Regions from separate parts of the Bacillus sp. N6 genome, predicted to be linked through region 1. Evidence: a T-box and tRNA genes for the amino acid it is inferred to sense, from the RefSeq annotation. Region 1 holds a T-box; the other holds one or more tRNA genes.
The links. The T-box of region 1 lies ahead of ileS2 (isoleucine--tRNA ligase). A T-box ahead of a tRNA ligase gene usually reads a tRNA of that ligase, here a tRNA-Ile.

Region 1 (9,244 bases):
GCAAATGATTGTAATTGCTAATGTTACTAATGCTACTGAAAAATGTGTAAAGCTGTATTTGCCATCCGCACCGTTCATCGCCATGTTAACTGCTGTATGTGCTAAAGCTAGACCGATTACCATTACTACTGGACCAACTACGATTGGTGGTAGTAGTTTCATAATCCACTCTGATCCTGATTTCTTAATTCCGAGTGAGATTAAGATGTACACAAGCCCTGCTAGCAAACCACCAAGCATTGCTGCTCCCGGCCCACCTGCCGTTTTCGCTGTTATAATCGGTGCGATAAAGGCGAATGATGATCCTAAATATGCTGGTACTTGACCTTTCGTTATAAGAAGAAACGCTAGCGTTCCTAATCCACTTGATATTAATGCTACTGATGGATTCAATCCTGTTAAAAACGGAACAAGCACTGTTGATCCAAACATCGCGAACAAATGTTGTATACTTAAAAATAACCATTTTCCCGGTTTCGGTACTTCATTAACGTCTAACACTGGCTTTTGTTCCATTGTTACATCCTCCTTCAGTTTAAATCTTTGCAATAAAAAAACTCTTTGTGCCTGTGCACAAAGAGTCCTATACTTTCGTATGCCAAATTTGACATATGAAAGCCAAGACCCTTTGGCAGCCTCACAGGACTACATTTAAAAGGGCTTTACTTATCGTATATGCTTACTCGATCTTGTTGATCTGTCTCTTGCAAATCAACTTCGATACGCTCTTCACTTGATGTTGGAATGTTCTTTCCTACATAATCAGCGCGAATTGGTAATTCACGATGACCTCTATCAACAAGAACCGCCAATTGAATTTGAGATGGTCTACCTAAATCCATAAGAGCATCCATTGCTGCTCGAACTGTTCTTCCTGTATATAATACGTCATCAACGAGGATAACTTTTTTCTTCGTAATATCTACAGGGATATCAGAACCTTTTACAAGTGGTTCTTTATTTTTGGATTGTAGTGTTAAATCATCACGATATAACGTAATGTCTAACTCTCCAACTTCCATTTCTTTTCCTTCAATTTGACCAATTCGTTCTGCCAAACGTTGTGCAATAAAAATTCCACGAGTTTTAATTCCGACAAGAACACAATTATCGACACCTTTATTTCGTTCCACGATTTCATGACTAATTCGTGTTAAAGCGCGGCGAATCATTTGGTCATCTAAAACGACAGCTTTCTCTTGCATGCTCTACACCTCCAAGCTTTTTTTCTTGCGTGAGAGTAATGGTATAAAAAAAGTCCTCTCAGCGTGTGCGAGAGGACTTTTGAAAAAAGGGTACAACATACCCTAAGTATTTCAAACCGTTACCTTCTCAACCTCACGGGGCTGTGTTAAAGGATCATTATTTAACTGTTGTCAGTATCTCAGTTTTCTTATGATTTGTCAATACTATTTTCGTAAAATATTTAATGCGTCTTCAAACACTTCTGGAATCGGTGCCTCAAACTGAATATATTCACCAGTACGAGGATGATCAAAGCCTAAAATACCCGCATGAAGTGCTTGTCCATTCATATCTAATGTTTTCTTCGGACCATACTTCGGATCTCCTGCAAGTGGATAGCCAATATATTTCATATGAACACGAATTTGGTGCGTACGTCCCGTTTCTAAGCGACATTCTACAAGTGTAAAGTCTTTAAAACGTTCTAACACTTGGAAGTGCGTAACAGCGTTCTTACCATTTTCATCAACTGTCATACTTTGACGCTCTTTCTTATCACGACCAATTGGTGCATCAATAGTTCCCTTATCATGCGGAATCACACCGTGTACAATCGCTTTGTAACGTCTCGTTACTGTTTTGGCTACAAGCTGATTTACAAGCGATTCATGTGCCATATCATTTTTAGCAACCATTAATAGTCCAGATGTATCTTTATCAATACGATGCACGATACCTGGACGCATTACACCGTTAATGCCTGATAAGTCTGTACAATGGTGCATAAGGCCGTTTACAAGTGTACCACTTGTATGCCCTGGTGCTGGATGTACAACCATGCCACGTGGCTTATTTACAACAAGCACATCTGCATCTTCATAATAAATTTCTAAATTTAAATCCTCTGGTTGAATATCTAGCGCTTCTGGCTCAGGAATCGTTACTGTAATTTCATCTTCTTCTTTTACTTTATAATTCACTTTTACTGCTTTCCCGTTCACTGTCACAACATCATCTTTAATCCATTGCTGTACTTGTGAACGTGACCATTCGTTATTTATCCCTGTAACGAATTTATCAATTCGCTCGTTTTTTTGCTCTGCTGCAACTGTTACTTGTACTACTTCACTCATTCAATTACTCCTTCGCTTTCTTGCCTTCTAATAATGTTTGAATAATAATTAATACAACACCAATACATAATGCTGAATCAGCTATATTGAATACTGGATAGTTGTACGAGAAAATATACACGTGAATGAAATCCACTACTTCTTGTCTAAATACACGATCAATAAAGTTACCAATTGCCCCGCCCAAAATTAGACCTAACGAAATACCTAGAAGCTTGTCTGTTTTCGCATACTTTTTCATATAAAATACGATAAACACTACAAAAACAACTGTAATAATGTAGAAGAACCACATTTTATTTTCTAAAATACCCCAAGCAGCGCCTCTATTTCGATGTGATGTTATGTATAATACATTGTCGATAATCGGAATACTCGTACCCAATTCCATGTTCTTTACAATTAACCACTTCGATATTTGATCGATAGCAATGACAAATAACGCTATTACATAATATATCATTTTCATTTCCCCCACAAAGACAGTGTACCTCAAAATTTTAGCATAGCTGCTACCTTTTCACAATGAACCTTTATAGAAGAATAAAATAAATTAAAAAAAGGTAATATAATATCGTTGTGCGTATTCATACATTTACCTTTTCATAGAAGAATTCATGAATCGTACGAGCAGTCGGCATTGTCTTCATTTGCTTTGTCGAAATTAATCTCCCCGTCTCTTCACAAATACCGTACATGTCTATTTCCATTTTAAATAATGCGCGTTCTACATCCTTTAAATCCTCTTTTATATCATGTAATAGCAATTTTTTCTTTATCTCTTCCTTAATTTCATATCCAAGCTCTTGGCTGAACTCGACATCATATTTGTGCATTACTTCTTTAGCTAGTCTCTCTTGCAACTCTTTTCTCATCAATTGCAATTCTTCTTTTATTTCCATGTAAATCTCATTCACGTGTACATTCCTCCTAGCTGTAATGTACAGTTAGTGTGTCCGAAATTTATTTGCTTACCTCACACACATTTTTCCTTCACAGGAAAGAGTCTGAAAAGTTTTTTTTGATATGCCATCAACAAAAAAACTGACTGCATGAATAGCAGTCAGTTTTTTATTATTTTACATAGTTTTCTTTAACAACTGTTGCACAACGCTCACATAATGTTTCATGTTCAGCATCTTTACCAATTGTTTCTGAAACTACCCAACAACGTTCACATGTTTCACCAGTTGCTTGAGCAACAACAACCGCTGTATGTTCATACTTCGGTGCATCTGCTGGCGCTTCATCCATCATACCACCAAGTTTATACTCAGAAACGATGAATAATTGCTTTAAGTCTTCGCTAATAGACTCTAACATAGCTTTCATTTCTGCAGTTGGATATAGCGTAATGCTTGCATTTAATGACTTACCGATTACTTTTTCATTACGAGCTACTTCTAGTGCTTTTAACACGTCATCACGTAATGTCATAAATGCATCCCATTTTGTTTTTAACGCTTCCGCGTCATCTAATTGTACAGCTTCTGGCATATCAGTTAATTGTACACTTTCTTCTGTTACGCCTGGAATGTATGGCCATACTTCATCAGCTGTATGCGGTAAGATTGGTGTTACAAGTTTCGTTAACGCAACAAGAACATCATATAATACAGTTTGAATTGCACGACGATCTTCGTGATTTGCACCTTCAATGTATAAAATGTCTTTTGCAAAGTCTAAGTAGAATGAACTTAAATCAATTGTACAGAAGTTATGAATTGCATGATACACAGCAGCGAAGTCGTATGTCTCATATGCTTCTTTAACTTTTGTAATTAAGTCATTTAATTTCACTAACATGTAACGATCTACTTCACGAAGTTCAGCTACAGCTACTGCATTTTCACTTGGCTTAAAGTCGTCTAAGTTTCCTAATAAGAAACGGAATGTGTTACGGATTTTACGATACACTTCTGCTACTTGTTTTAAAATATCATCTGAAATACGTACGTCAGATTGATAGTCAACAGAAGATACCCATAAGCGTAAAATGTCTCCGCCTAATTGATCCATAATTTTCTTCGGTACGACGATGTTTCCAATCGACTTACTCATTTTACGTCCTTCACCATCTAGTACGAAACCGTGACTTAATACGCCTTTATATGGAGCTTTACCTGTTACAGCAACTGCTGTTGATAATGAAGAGTTAAACCAACCACGATACTGGTCAGATCCTTCTAAATATAAATCAGCTGGACGCTGTAAATCTTCGCGCTCTTCTAATACCGCTTGGTGAGAAGAACCTGAATCGAACCATACATCCATGATGTCTGTTTCTTTACGGAATTCGCCATTTGGGCTACCCGGATGTGTAAATCCTTCTGGTAATAGATCTTTCGCTTCACGCTCGAACCATACGTTAGAACCGTGTTCACGGAATAAATCTGCTACATGGTTAATTGTTTCATCCGTAATAATTGGATCACCATTCTCAGCATAGAATACCGGAATTGGCACACCCCATGCACGCTGACGAGAAATACACCAGTCACCACGGTCACGAACCATATTATGAAGACGAGTTTCTCCCCATGCTGGTACCCATTTCGTTTCCGCTACAGCTTCTATTAATTCTTTACGGAATGCTTCAATAGATGCAAACCACTGCGCTGTCGCACGGAAAATAATTGGTTTTTTCGTTCTCCAATCATGTGGGTATGAATGCGTAATGAATGTTAGTTTCAGTAACGCGCCTACTTCTTCTAATTTTTCTGTAATCGGCTTGTTAGCTTTATCATAGAATAAGCCTTCAAATCCAGGTGCTTCATTTGTTAATACACCTTTATCATCGACTGGGCAAAGTACTTCTAATCCATACTTTTTACCAACAACGAAGTCATCTTCCCCGTGTCCTGGTGCTGTATGAACACAACCTGTACCTGCATCTGTTGTTACGTGATCTCCTAGCATAACTAATGAATCACGATCGTAGAATGGATGTTTTGCAACTGTGTACTCAAGTTCGCTACCTTTTACTGTTTTCACAACTTCAGCATTTTCCCACTCTAACGTTTTTGCAACTGTCTCAAACAGCTCAGAAGCAATGATATATTTCTCATCATTTACTTTTACAATACTATATTCAAGCTCTGGGTGAACAGAAATACCTAAGTTTGCAGGTAATGTCCAAGGTGTTGTTGTCCAAATGATGTACTTTTCATCACCTTCTAATACATTCTTTCCATCTTTTACAGGGAATGCTACGTAAATAGATGCTGATTTTTTATCTTGATATTCAATTTCAGCTTCTGCTAAAGCAGATTCACTCGTTGGAGACCAGTAAACTGGTTTTTGACCTTTATAGATATAACCTTTTTTCGCCATGTCACCAAACACTTTAATTTGTTGTGCTTCATAAGCTGGCTCTAAAGTAATATATGGATTATCCCAATCTGCACGTACACCTAAACGCTTAAATTGTTCACGTTGACGTTCTACTTGTTCATATGCATACTCTGCACATAACTTACGGAACTCAGCAACTGTCATTTCTTTACGTTTTACGCCTTTATTTGTTAAAGCTTGTTCAATTGGTAAACCGTGCGTATCCCATCCTGGAACATATGGCGCACTAAAACCAGTCATTGATTTATAACGAACAATAAAGTCTTTTAATACTTTATTTAATGCATGTCCCATATGAATGTCACCATTCGCATATGGAGGTCCATCATGCAATACAAATAAAGGACGACCTTTTGTATGTTCTTGTACTTTTTCGTAAATATTCATTTCAGCCCATTTTTCTTGCATTGCAGGCTCACGTTTTGGTAAGTTCCCACGCATTGGGAACTCTGTTTTCGGCATCAGTAATGTATTTTTGTACTCCATGCTCAATTCCTCCTTACATGTATAAAAGAAATACTTAAAAAACGGAATAAAAAAGAGACTTTCTCATCCCAAAAAGGGACGAGAAAGTCTCCCGCGGTACCACCCTAGTAGATCATATACATATGTATAGAATCCTCTTTATATTCTTAACGCGAATACACGCCTACGCTTACTCTATTTGTTCAGCGCGGAACTCCAGGGTGATATTCCCACTATCTCCTTATCCTGAGCTTACACCATCCTCAGTTCGCTATATAAGGTTTGAAAAGGTACTTATCCCTATCTTCGTTTTTCTTAATAAATATGTTGTTTAAAATTATATGTAATAATGAGAAAAACGTCAAGCTTACACTGTTTCTTCTTTTTTCAACAGTTCATCTACTTCGTCTTCTAACTCAATTAGTTTATCCCAATCATCGTTGTTTAACATTTCAAGCTGTGTTTCTAATAACATACGGAAACGAGTTCGGAATACTTTCGCTTGTTTCTTTAGCTCTTCAATATCAAAAGCAACTTTTCTTGATTTTACTAATGCTTCGTTAATAATACGATCAGCATTCTTTTCAGCTTCACGCACAATTAATTTCGCTTCTTTTTGCGCATTACGTTTTACTTCTTCCGCTGCTTCTTGCGCAACAACGATAGATTTGTTTAACGTATCTTCAATATTAGAGAAATGATCTAACTTCCCTTCTAACTGCGCAACTTTTTCTTCTAAAGCTTTTTTCTCACGAATGACCAATTCATAATCTTTGATAATTTGATCAAGAAACTCATTTACTTGATCTTCATCATAGCCACGGAATCCGCGACCAAATTCTTTGTTATGAATATCTAATGGTGTTAACGGCACAACGCCACCTCCAAGTAGTTATCTAAATTTCCTCTTTCAATTATATCTTTTCTTCGACAAAATAGGAGGATTTCCTTCTAAAAAACCAATCATTTTAGTATACCATACAAAATTCTCCATTTGTCGCGTTTTGTTCTACCTTCTACAGAAAATAATTTACTTCGGCCATATCCTCTAACAGAAAAAACGTCTCCTGGATAACATTCATAAGAAGTTTGCTCCACTGTTTTCCAATTGACTTTTACTAAACCATTTTTTATGAAAGGTTGTACTTTCTGTCTAGATAAATGTAACATTTCAGCTAACATAACATCTAAACGAAGTGAAGAAACCGTTCCAGATTTCTCCCCCCACGTTTCATGTATTTGTAGAATTTGTTCTCCTTGTACTGCTGATAAGGAGACTTTTACTTTTCCTATTGCTTGTAAGTTCATCTCAATGTACGATACGATTTCTTTCGCAACTACAATTTGGGCACGATTTTCTTGCAGCAAAATATCACCACATTTTTCTCTCGTTAAACCAAGAGACATAAATGTACCTAATATTTGCCTATGTTCTAGCGTATAAAACTTGGAAGGATAGTCAATTTCTAATACTTCTACTTGAAATTCTTCTTCATTTAATTCTAGATAGTCTGGATAAATGAGTGCTCTTTTACGCTCTGCATTAGGCGTTGCACCACCAAATTGTACAGCGACATCTCCTTGTCCAATTACCATAGAAACAATTTGTTGCTGTCTTGGATCAAGGAAATCTGTTAATTTCACTTGATGGTACTCCGCTGTTCGCTTCCACTCCAGCACTTTATCTACAAAGACCTCTTCATCAGGCCTAAAATGTTCGTAAATGCTCATGTATTTAACCTCTTACTATAAGAAATAGCTGAACAAACTGAACAAACCACTTTTAGCAAGTTTTAACGCAAAAATCGCAACGAGTGGAGAAATATCAATCATACCAAGCGGCGGAATAAATCTGCGGAATGGTTCTAAATACGGTTCACAAATTCGCGCCAAGAACTCTCCAAAAGATGATTCCTTTGCACCAGGAAACCATGATAGGAGAATGTAAATAATCAGTGCCCACGAGTAAATCTCGATAGCAGAACTTAACACCATTAAAACTGTTGTCATGGCGTATTACCACCTCTTTATATTTGTTTCTTCTTCTTCACCGAATAACTCTGAAATTGCACCAACAATATCAACATTTTCAGGTGTACACATAAATGTTTTCGGTCCTATTTTTTGAATGTCCCCGCCTATAGCGTATACAGTACCACTTAAAAAGTCAACGATACGTACCGCTTGATCAGTAGACATTCTCTGCAAATTAATTACAACAGCTCGTCTACCTTTTAAGTGGTCCGCAATCCCTTGTGCTTCCGAATATGTGCGTGGTTCTAATAAAACAACTTTTGAAGATTGTTTTGCTGTTTCAATACTCACAACATTTTGCTTCGGTTGCGCTTTTGGAAACGTAACATCTTGTTGTTCTGGTGGATCTTGCTGCTTTTTCATGTCTGTTTGCTCCTTTTCATAACCATATTGAGCTGCTTCTTTTTCTTCCGGTGTATCAAAAAAGAAGTATTTTACTTTTGACCAACTCATAATAAGATTCTCCTTCCTTTTACGCTTTTCCTACTAAAATCGTTCCCAAACGAATATATGTAGCCCCTTCTTCAATTGCAATCGTGTAATCGTTGGACATTCCCATTGATAATTCTTTACATGGCGCATGTAATAACTCTAGCTCCTGCACCTTTGTTTGCAACATACGTAATTCCTTAAAACAGCGTCTGATTTCTTCCTCTTCTTCTGTAAATGGAGCCATCGTCATTAGTCCAACCACTTCAATTTTATCGAATTCTTGCAAACTTTGAATAAAAGAAACAACCTCTTCTATTGCTAATCCTTGCTTCGATTCTTCAGATGAGGTTTTCACTTGAATAAAGCATTTCACTTTCTTATCAGCACGTTTCTGAATTTCTTTCGCCAGGGAAAGACGATCTAACGAATGTAAATAATCAATATCATTAATGATTTCTTTTACTTTTCTCGTTTGTAATGAGCCAATAAAGTGCCAATTAACTTTTGAACCGAAATGCTCATATTTCTGTAAGAAACCTTCATTTCTATTTTCACCTAAATCGATAATTCCAGTTTCAATTACTTCGTTTGTTTTTTCAATCCCTACAGTTTTTGTCACTGCAACAAGTTTAATATCTTGC
Region 2 (9,244 bases), 340 kb from region 1:
ATGTTGATTTGTTTTTTTATATCAGCAATAGCATTAGCTGCGCGTTCATCTGGAACGGCAACGCGGACGACTTGACAGCCAGCTTCTTCTAAACGCTTGATTTCAGCAACTGTTGCTTCAACATCATGTGTTTTTGTTGTTGTCATACTTTGTATAATTAATTCATTATTACCGCCAATTGTTAAATTACCGACTTTAACTGGACGTGTTTTTGTACGATGAGTCATTTCATTCACGAATAGATCGCTCTCCTTATAAAAGAAGTTTCTTATTTAGTCCCTCATATCAATGATAGTATACGTGATATAGGGCTATAGAAACCGAAGTGCTCGGTTTCACTTTTACTATTGTATCAGCGCCTTTATGTAATTGACAAGGATTAAGTGATGGCTTATTGATATAACGGGAATTTATAAGACTTTCCAATTTGTATTTTTGTAGCAGATGTACTTTTGTTTAATTGTTTAAAGTCGTCAATGACTTTTTCTATGGAAGGAATTTTTTTCTTGTTAATTTGTTCTGTAATAGAAAGAACTGTCTCGCCAGTTTTTACTTCAATTGTTTTATAAGATGTATCCGTTTCTTTTTCTGTTTTATTCTCTTTATTTTGTTGGCTGTCTGTGTTTTCTTTTTTAATCGTTTGGGCAGCAGTTGTTTTTTTATATGAACTTAACATCGGTAAAGTACCGATTTTTATATCGTAATAAAATATATAACCGAGAACAAGCACGAATAGGAATATACCTAACCTCTTCATATTCTTCACTCCTTTGCTAGGAATATATGCTTGTCCAAAAAAAAAATGCCTATTTAGGCATTTTTTTATTTTTCTTTCGGTTGGGGTACCTCTTTAATCGTTAAGTATAGAACGATTAAAACAACAGCGATATAAATGAATGTTGCGCCAGGTACGACGATTTTGAATAAATCCATAATCATGAAGAAAATGGTTGGGATTGTGTAGCTGTATGCAGTTAGTGTCCAAACTTGTTTATAGGATAGTTTACGTTGACCGCTCATAGCAGAACCGATGAACGCAAGTAAAGTCACGCCTACAAAAGTGATGAATAATTGGAATAGGTACACTAAGAATCCAATAACAAATAATAAAATTGGATAAATATTATCGAATAAAGAAATAAATTCTTGTAGATCTTTTTTCTCAAGAGATGCACCTAACAAATCGTTATAAGAATACGTTTGTGTTTGACCATTTCCCATAGAGACTACTTTATCTTTTAAAACAAATAAACCTGTTTTATTTTGATATTTTTCTAGGTCTGTTGAATTTGGATCAAATACGAAAAGTGCATTTCCTTCTTCTTTTTCAATAGGCTGATCAATATCGGCTTTTAGTTCGCCATTTTCAATTTTAAAATCAGGTAAATCTTTATCGATGACTTGATTTACCATGCCTACACCATCTTGGATAAAACTACCGTACAAAAAAGTTCTTGGAATAGTAGTAATTAAGCAAAGTAGCATAATATACAAAATGGTTTTACCGATTTTTTGAAAACGGAATAGCGCCATATCTTTAGGCGAGTATATGCTTTTTACGAATTGGGTAAATATGGACATAGATTCACTTCCTTTATGTATGTATAAAATCATTGTAACGTAGGAATCTAGAGAATCTCAAGATATATTATATTTACATATAGTGGAGATAACTAAATTTCTTTTTATTAACTTTCTTCTTTTAAATAAGAAAAATACAATTGACACTTTTCTTTTCTATATGGTAAATTTATCTTACATTTCTTAAAGGGCATATCCGATAGGAATTCCTTTATTTGATATGTTGTTACATACATAATTGTGGACCCTTAGCTCAGCTGGTTAGAGCAGACGGCTCATAACCGTCCGGTCGTAGGTTCGAGTCCTACAGGGTCCATATCCATTTCGCATGTTTATTATGTTAGCAGGAAGCTTCCTTGTAGAAGGAAGCTTTTTTTACGGAATATATGAGCATTTTAATTGAAAAGAAGTGGGAATTTTGCTACTTTAATGATAGCAAGACAATGTGATTTATTTGTTTGCACCCTATGGCAATTAGGGTAGAATGAAGTTGTATGTCACTTAAGTGGCAATACATAAACTGGGAGGAATATAACAATGGCAAAACACGAATTACCAAATTTACCTTATGCGTATGATGCTTTAGAGCCTCACTTTGACAAAGAAACAATGAACATCCATCATACAAAACATCACAACACGTACATTACAAACTTAAACGCTGCTTTAGAAGGTCATGCAGAATTAGCTGACAAAAGCGTAGAAGAATTAGTTGCAAACTTAAACGAAGTACCAGAAGCAATCCGTACAGCAGTACGTAACAATGGTGGCGGACATGCTAACCATACATTCTTCTGGACAATCCTATCTCCAAACGGCGGAGGACAACCTGTAGGTGAACTTGCAACTGCAATTGAAGCAAAATTCGGTAGCTTCGATGCATTCAAAGAAGAATTCGCAAAAGCTGGCGCAACTCGCTTCGGTTCTGGTTGGGCTTGGTTAGTAGTAAACAATGGTGAGTTAGAAGTAACAAGCACTCCAAACCAAGATTCTCCTTTAACTGAAGGTAAAACGCCAGTTATCGGTTTAGATGTTTGGGAGCATGCTTACTACTTAAACTACCAAAACCGTCGTCCAGACTACATCGGTGCATTCTGGAACGTTGTAGATTGGAACGCTGCTGAAAAACGTTACCAAGAAGCAAAATAATTGTAATAAATATAGAAAAAAGCTAGGGGAGAACCCCTAGCTTTTTTCTATGCTTTCCTTTTACATAATTGGGCTTGTCTTTGGAAGACTAGAACATGAAGTAAAGGAGAGTTGTGTATGAAGTGGAAACATATAATTGGTGACGTTGAAGTGAATCGGGATTTAGTGTTATTGCTCCTTATAGGAGGTTTATACACGCTCGCAATTTCTTTATCGAATACGTTTGTAAATATTTATTTATGGAAACAAACACAAAATTATGTGAATCTTGGCTTGTATAATTTGGCCAGCGTTATATTACAGCCTCTCACATTTCTTGTAGGGGGAAAATTAGCGAAACGTATCGATCGCTCGATTTTATTACGAATAGGAGTAGGAACGCTCGCAATTTTTTTTATTGTTGTCTTAGTAGCGGGGAAAAGTGCTTCTCAGTATATTTTATTAATGGGGGCTCTTTTAGGAGTAGGATACGGTTTTTACTGGTTGGCTTTTAACTTATTGACATTTGAAATTACAGAACCAGAAACAAGAGATTTCTTTAATGGGTTTCTTGGACTTCTTACATCCTTCTCTGGGATGATCGGACCAATAGCAGCAGGATACACAATTTCACGTATGGAGAAATGGAGTGGTTATACTGTTATATTCTTTCTTTCATTAGTTCTATTTGCAATTGCTGTCGTCTTAAGCTTCTTTTTATCTAAAAGAGAATGTGAAGGGCGTTATGAAATCGTGCAAGTATTGAAAGAACGACGGATTGATAAAAACTGGGGAAAGATTACACGAGCTCATTTTTTCCAAGGATTGAGAGAAGGAACGTTTATTTTTGTCATTTCAGTATATGTTTATTTAGCAACTAATAGTGAGTTCGCATTAGGGAAATATAGTTTAGTGAACTCTGCTGTATCCTTTGTATGTTATTACTTAGTTGCTCGTATGTTAAAGAAGGAGTGGCGAAAAAAAGCAATTTTACTTGGAGGCATTATTTTATATGCTGTCGTCTTTTTAGTTATTTTCAATGTTACATACACGAAATTACTTATTTATGCGGCATGTATTGCGATTGCATATCCTATTTTACTTGTTCCGTATGGATCAATGACATATGACGTAATTGGTAGAGCGAAAAATGCGAGAGAATGGCGTGTGGAATATGTCGTTGTTCGGGAGCTGTGGTTAAACGCCGGAAGAATCTGTTCCATTTTAAGTTTTTTATGTGCTGTACTATTCTTTCCACCTGAAAAAAGTTTACCTTACTTATTATGTATTTTAGGTGCTGGACATTTTCTTATTTATTTTGCAGTTAAAAATGTCAAATATGATGAGGGAAATGCGAGTAAAACAAGTGTTGTAACGCAAGGAAACGCGCAAAACCAAACTGAACCAGAAGGTTAACTTCTCGTTTGTTTTATGCTAGAATAGAAAAAGATGTAAGACAGCAGTGAGGACACCTGTATGAAGGTGTCCCTTTCACATTACATAGCTGTTGGTAGAGGGGGTTTGTATGAGCAAGAAGCAGAAGCAAAATAAGAAAAAGACCCACGTTCCTTTTCGGTTAAACGTGCTGTTTTTCTGCGTGTTTTTAATGTTCTCCGCGGTTATTGTAAGGCTCGGATATGTACAAATTGTTCGCGGTGAAGAATATAAGAATGAAGTGGAGAAGAAAGAAAACTCAACGATAAGTAATCCTGTACCGCGTGGGAAAATATTTGACCGTTATGGGCGATCTGTAGTAGATAATGCAGCCATTCGTACTATTACATTTACAAAAATGAAAGGATCAACTGCAGAGGATCGCTTAGAAACAGCGAAAAAGCTAGCAGATTTGATTGAAGTACCGACAGATAAATTAACAGATCGCGATAAAAAAGATTATTGGCTTGCTATGCATAAAGAGGAAGCTAAAGAAAAAATTACGAATAAAGATCGTCAAGAGTTTAAAGATAAAAAAATTGATGATAAAGAATTAGACGAGCGTCAGCGCAGTCGTGTAACAGAAGAAGAGATTAATCAATTATCCGCAAAAGATCTAGAAATACTAGCGATTAAGAGTAAGATGGATGGCGGATATGCAATGACACCTCAAGTTCTTAAGAAAAATGCAACAGATGAAGAATATGCGATTATTAGTGAAAATTTAGCGCAATTGCCGGGAGTAGATACAAGTGTTGATTGGGAACGAAAATATGCATATGATGGTGATTTGTTCCGAAGTGTACTTGGTGGTGTAACAACTTCTGACGAAGGTTTACCAAGAGAAAGACTAGATTACTATCTTGTTCGTGATTATAATCGAAATGACCGAGTAGGAAAAAGTTATCTTGAACAACAGTATGAAGATAGTCTGCACGGTACGAAAGCAGAAGTTAGAAATGTTACAGATAAAAACGGTAATATTTTAGAAACGATTAATGTATCAAAAGGACAAAGTGGTAATGACCTGAATTTAACGATTGATATGGAATTACAAAAGCGCGTGGAGGATATTCTTACGAAGAATTTAATGAGATTTAAAGGAAGCGAACCTCTTTTAGATCGCGCATTCGTTGTAATGATGAACCCAAAAAATGGTGAAGTTTTATCTATGGCTGGGAAACAATTAGTTAACGAAGATGGTCAAACGAAAGTAAATGACTTTGCATTAGGTACCATGACAAGTTCTTATCCGATGGGGTCAACTGTAAAAGGTGCAACAGTACTTACTGGATATCAAACTGGTGCGATTCAACCAGGTTCAGTACAATTGGATGAACCAATTAAATTAAAAGGTACACCTACGAAGTCATCTTGGAAAACGATGGGATATATTAATGACCTTACAGCTTTAAAAATGTCTTCTAACGTTTATATGTTTAAAACAGCGATGAATATCGCCGGTGTTCAGTATGTGAGAGGTGGTACGTTAGATATACCTCAAAAAGCATTTGATACGATGCGTTATTATTTCGGACAGTTTGGACTTGGTGTAAAAACAGGAATTGATTTACCGAATGAATCTGCTGGTCAGATGGGGAGAGGTAGTCAACCAGGTTTCTTACTAGATTTATCAATTGGACAGTATGATACGTATACACCGCTTCAATTAGCGCAATATATTTCGACGATTGCCAATGGTGGATATCGTATGCAACCACAAGTTGTAAAAGAAATTCGTCAACCGGCAGTGAAACCAGATGAAGTTGGGAAAGTTGTTCAATCTATGGAACCGAAAGTATTAAATCGTGTTGATATGCCAGAATCGCAAATTAAACGTGTTCAAGAAGGATTTAGACAAGTGTATAATGATTCAGGTGGTACAGCTACCAAATACTTTACAGGTGCAAAATATAAAGCGGCAGGGAAGACAGGTACCGCGCAAACTGTGTATGGCGGAGATAAAGAGATTGGTAGAAAGGCAAATGGTGAACGTGTGGAAACATATAACTTAACATTAGTAGGTTATGCGCCACTTGAAGATCCAGAAGTAGCATTCTCTGTTGTTGTTCCATGGGTACATGATGATAAGACTGGTATTAATGGATATATTGGTCGTGAAATTATGGACGCCTACTTTGATTTAAAAAACCAAGAAGTAAATGGTGAAGCTCCAAAAGATGATAAAAACAATAAAAATAAAGATCAAGATGATGAATAAAAAAATTTTAAAAAAGCACACTATCTGAAAAGATAGTGTGCTTTTTTTTATGGTTTATGCATATCGTGTAATAAATGTGGACAAGTATACAACATTGAAAAAAAACGCGGCCGTATAAATGATACTTGTATATGGTGGGATAGGGGATAAATATTTTATAGGGAAATCATCAGAGGAAATGAATAGCTACTACTGAATTAAAATTGTACCGTATGTTGATTTATGTGGAACTTTACAAAACTTTTACAAACAATTAAAACCGAATTAATAGTTTAGCAGTATTCTTATATCTGTAATCCTGTTATTTCCGGTTACTTCTAGGAGGAAGAACACGTGAAATGGATGCGTACACCGATTATAATTTTCGTACTATCGATATGGTTCCTCTGTTTTGAAATGTCTACTGCATTTGCTTTAAATGATATGGGAGAAGTGAGAGTTGATGGATCCTCAACGGTTTTTCCTATTATAGAAGCAGTAGCGGAGGAATATACAAAGGTGCATCCAGACGTGAAAATTTCCATCAGTGTTTCTGGAACTGGAGGAGGATTTAATCGTTTCAGTAAAGGAGAAGTAGATATAAATAATGCTTCGAGAGTAATGAAACAAGTCGAGAAAAGTGAGATGAAGAAAAACTCTATTCAGTTCACACCTTTTGAGGTCGCTAACGATGGTCTTACAATCGTTGTGAATCGGCACAATACATGGGTAGACGATATGTCAGTAGACGAGTTACGTTTACTGTGGAGTGAAGATGGAAGAGAGAAGCGATGGTCACAAATTCATTCAACATGGCCACGTGAACAAGTGAAGTTTTATGCACCAGGCGTAGACTCTGGTACTTATGATTATTTTCAAAATGTCATCTTACAAAATCATCGCATTGTAAAAAAGGTCTCTTTGTCTGAAGATGATCAAGTTATTATGCAAGGGGTAATGAATGATAAACATGCCATTGCTTTTGTAGGATATGCTTATTATATGGCTAATCGAGATAAGGTGAAAGCAATAAAAGTGAATGGTGTATTTCCGACGAAAGAGACCATTCAGTCAGGTAAGTATAAGCCGTTATCTAGGCCGCTACTTACTTATGTGAATAATGCATCTATCCGAAATAAAATGAATGTAGCAAACTATGTTGAGTTTATGATTCAGCATGTTGGTAACCTCGCTGAAGAGGTCGGGTATGTAAAATTACGAAAAGAAAAATACAATGAACAGCTGCGTATGTTAACAGAAATAAAAAGGTAATGTCAGGGTGGAAAGGGGTTTTCATCTTTGGCTCATAATGACAAAAGTCAAATTACATTTTCTGTACAACATTTGATTGAAAGAAATACAAAACAAAGAAAAAAAACGCAGCGAATCAATCGAATAATGCCTTTGTTACTAAAAATAATTGCTAGCGTTTCTATTGCTACGACACTTGGAATTGTTTTTACGCTCTCTAATGAAACAATCATGTTTTTTCAAAAAATATCATTGTACTCCTTTTTGACGGAAAAAGAATGGTTACCGTTTTTTGAAAATCCTAAATTCGGTATATTACCACTTATATGTGGAACCTTCCTTGTAACAGCAATCGCTATGTTTGTAGCAATTCCTATTGGTTTAGCGTGTGCCGTATTTTTAAGCGAATATGCTTCAAATAGTGCACGGAAAATATTAAAGCCGATGTTAGAGCTATTAGCAGGTATCCCGACAATTGTATATGGTTTTTTTGCATTAACAATTGTTACGCCGCTTTTACAAAGGATTATACCAGATTTACAGTTTTTTAATGCGATTAGCCCAGGAATCGTTATCGGATTTATGATGATGCCTACAGTTGCATCTCTATCTGAAGACGCGATGAGAGCTGTGGCGAAAGGGACGAAAGAAGCTTCATTAGCACTCGGAGCGACGCGGTTTGAAATGGTAAAACAAGTGGTGTTTCCGTCCGCTTTTACAGGGATTATGGCAGCAATTATATTAGCGGCTTCGCGTGCAATTGGTGAAACGATGATTGTTGTAATTGCGGCAGGATCCACACCAAATGTATCGCTTGATCCGACACATTCTATTCAAACGTTAACAGCCTATATTGTGCAAGTAAGTTTAGGTGATGCTCCGCATGGAACGATTACGTATTACAGCATGTATGCTGTAGGTGCAACATTATTTTTGTTTACTTTTATTATGAACATCATTTCGCAGTCAATTATGCGCCGTTTTAGGAGGATGACATAATATGCGGATGTTGAATCATAAAAAAATACAAAAAAACATGGTATCACGCTTTTTAAAAGATCGAATTTACAAATTGTTATTTTATATAGCGATTTTATTTTCAATCGTAATTTTGTTTGTGTTACTGTTTCAAATTGTTGAAAAAGGTATAAGTTATCTTTCAATAGATTTCTTTACAAATTTCGCTTCACGTAATCCGAAAGAAGCTGGTATTGCTGCAGCTTTGTCAGGGACAATATTATTTATGAGTATTGTTATACCTGTTTCTTTTATATTTGGAGTTGGAACAGCCCTTTATTTAGAGCAATATGCGAAGGAATCTCTATTTAAAAAAATAGTAGAGATTAATAATCAAACGTTAGCAGGAGTACCATCCGTTGTATTTGGATTGCTTGGTTTAACTATTTTTGTATATGCTCTTCATTTAGGAGAGAGTATAGTTGCAGCAGCACTGACGATGAGTTTACTCGTCTTACCAACAGTTGTTGTGGCGAGTCAAGAAGCAATCCGATCAGTACCAAGTGCATTATTAGAGGGTTCTTACGGATTAGGTGCTACGAAGTGGCAAACGATGTATCAAATTGTATTGCCATATGCTTTCCCGGGTATTATAACGGGCTGTACGTTAGCGATATCAAGAGCAATTGGAGA

Region 2: it encodes a tRNA-Ile, which carries the amino acid that the T-box ahead of ileS2 (isoleucine--tRNA ligase) is inferred to sense. The anticodon was not compared.

The regions. Positions count from the first base shown of each region.
Region 1 covers NZ_CM127843.1:3,840,174-3,849,417, forward strand. Annotated here, with positions in the region: gene uraA (uracil permease) at 1-516, opposite strand, end outside; gene pyrR (bifunctional pyrimidine operon transcriptional regulator/uracil phosphoribosyltransferase) at 663-1,205, opposite strand; gene ACUXVC_RS19590 (RluA family pseudouridine synthase) at 1,410-2,318, opposite strand; gene lspA (lipoprotein signal peptidase LspA) at 2,323-2,781, opposite strand; gene ACUXVC_RS19600 (molecular chaperone DnaK) at 2,906-3,235, opposite strand; gene ileS2 (isoleucine--tRNA ligase) at 3,393-6,158, opposite strand; T-box leader at 6,230-6,453, opposite strand; gene divIVA (septum site-determining protein DivIVA) at 6,505-7,011, opposite strand; gene ACUXVC_RS19615 (YlmH family RNA-binding protein) at 7,101-7,868, opposite strand; gene ACUXVC_RS19620 (YggT family protein) at 7,884-8,147, opposite strand; gene ACUXVC_RS19625 (cell division protein SepF) at 8,154-8,624, opposite strand; gene ACUXVC_RS19630 (YggS family pyridoxal phosphate-dependent enzyme) at 8,644-9,244, opposite strand, start outside.
Region 2 covers NZ_CM127843.1:4,180,408-4,189,651, reverse strand. Annotated here, with positions in the region: gene ispG (flavodoxin-dependent (E)-4-hydroxy-3-methylbut-2-enyl-diphosphate synthase) at 1-227, opposite strand, end outside; gene yqfZ (protein YqfZ) at 392-757, opposite strand; gene yqgB (protein YqgB) at 823-1,581, opposite strand; tRNA gene ACUXVC_RS21540 (tRNA-Ile) at 1,824-1,897, shown strand; gene sodA (superoxide dismutase [Mn]) at 2,119-2,730, shown strand; gene ACUXVC_RS21530 (MFS transporter) at 2,848-4,125, shown strand; gene ACUXVC_RS21525 (peptidoglycan D,D-transpeptidase FtsI family protein) at 4,235-6,364, shown strand; gene ACUXVC_RS21520 (PstS family phosphate ABC transporter substrate-binding protein) at 6,707-7,615, shown strand; gene pstC (phosphate ABC transporter permease subunit PstC) at 7,643-8,593, shown strand; gene pstA (phosphate ABC transporter permease PstA) at 8,595-9,244, shown strand, end outside.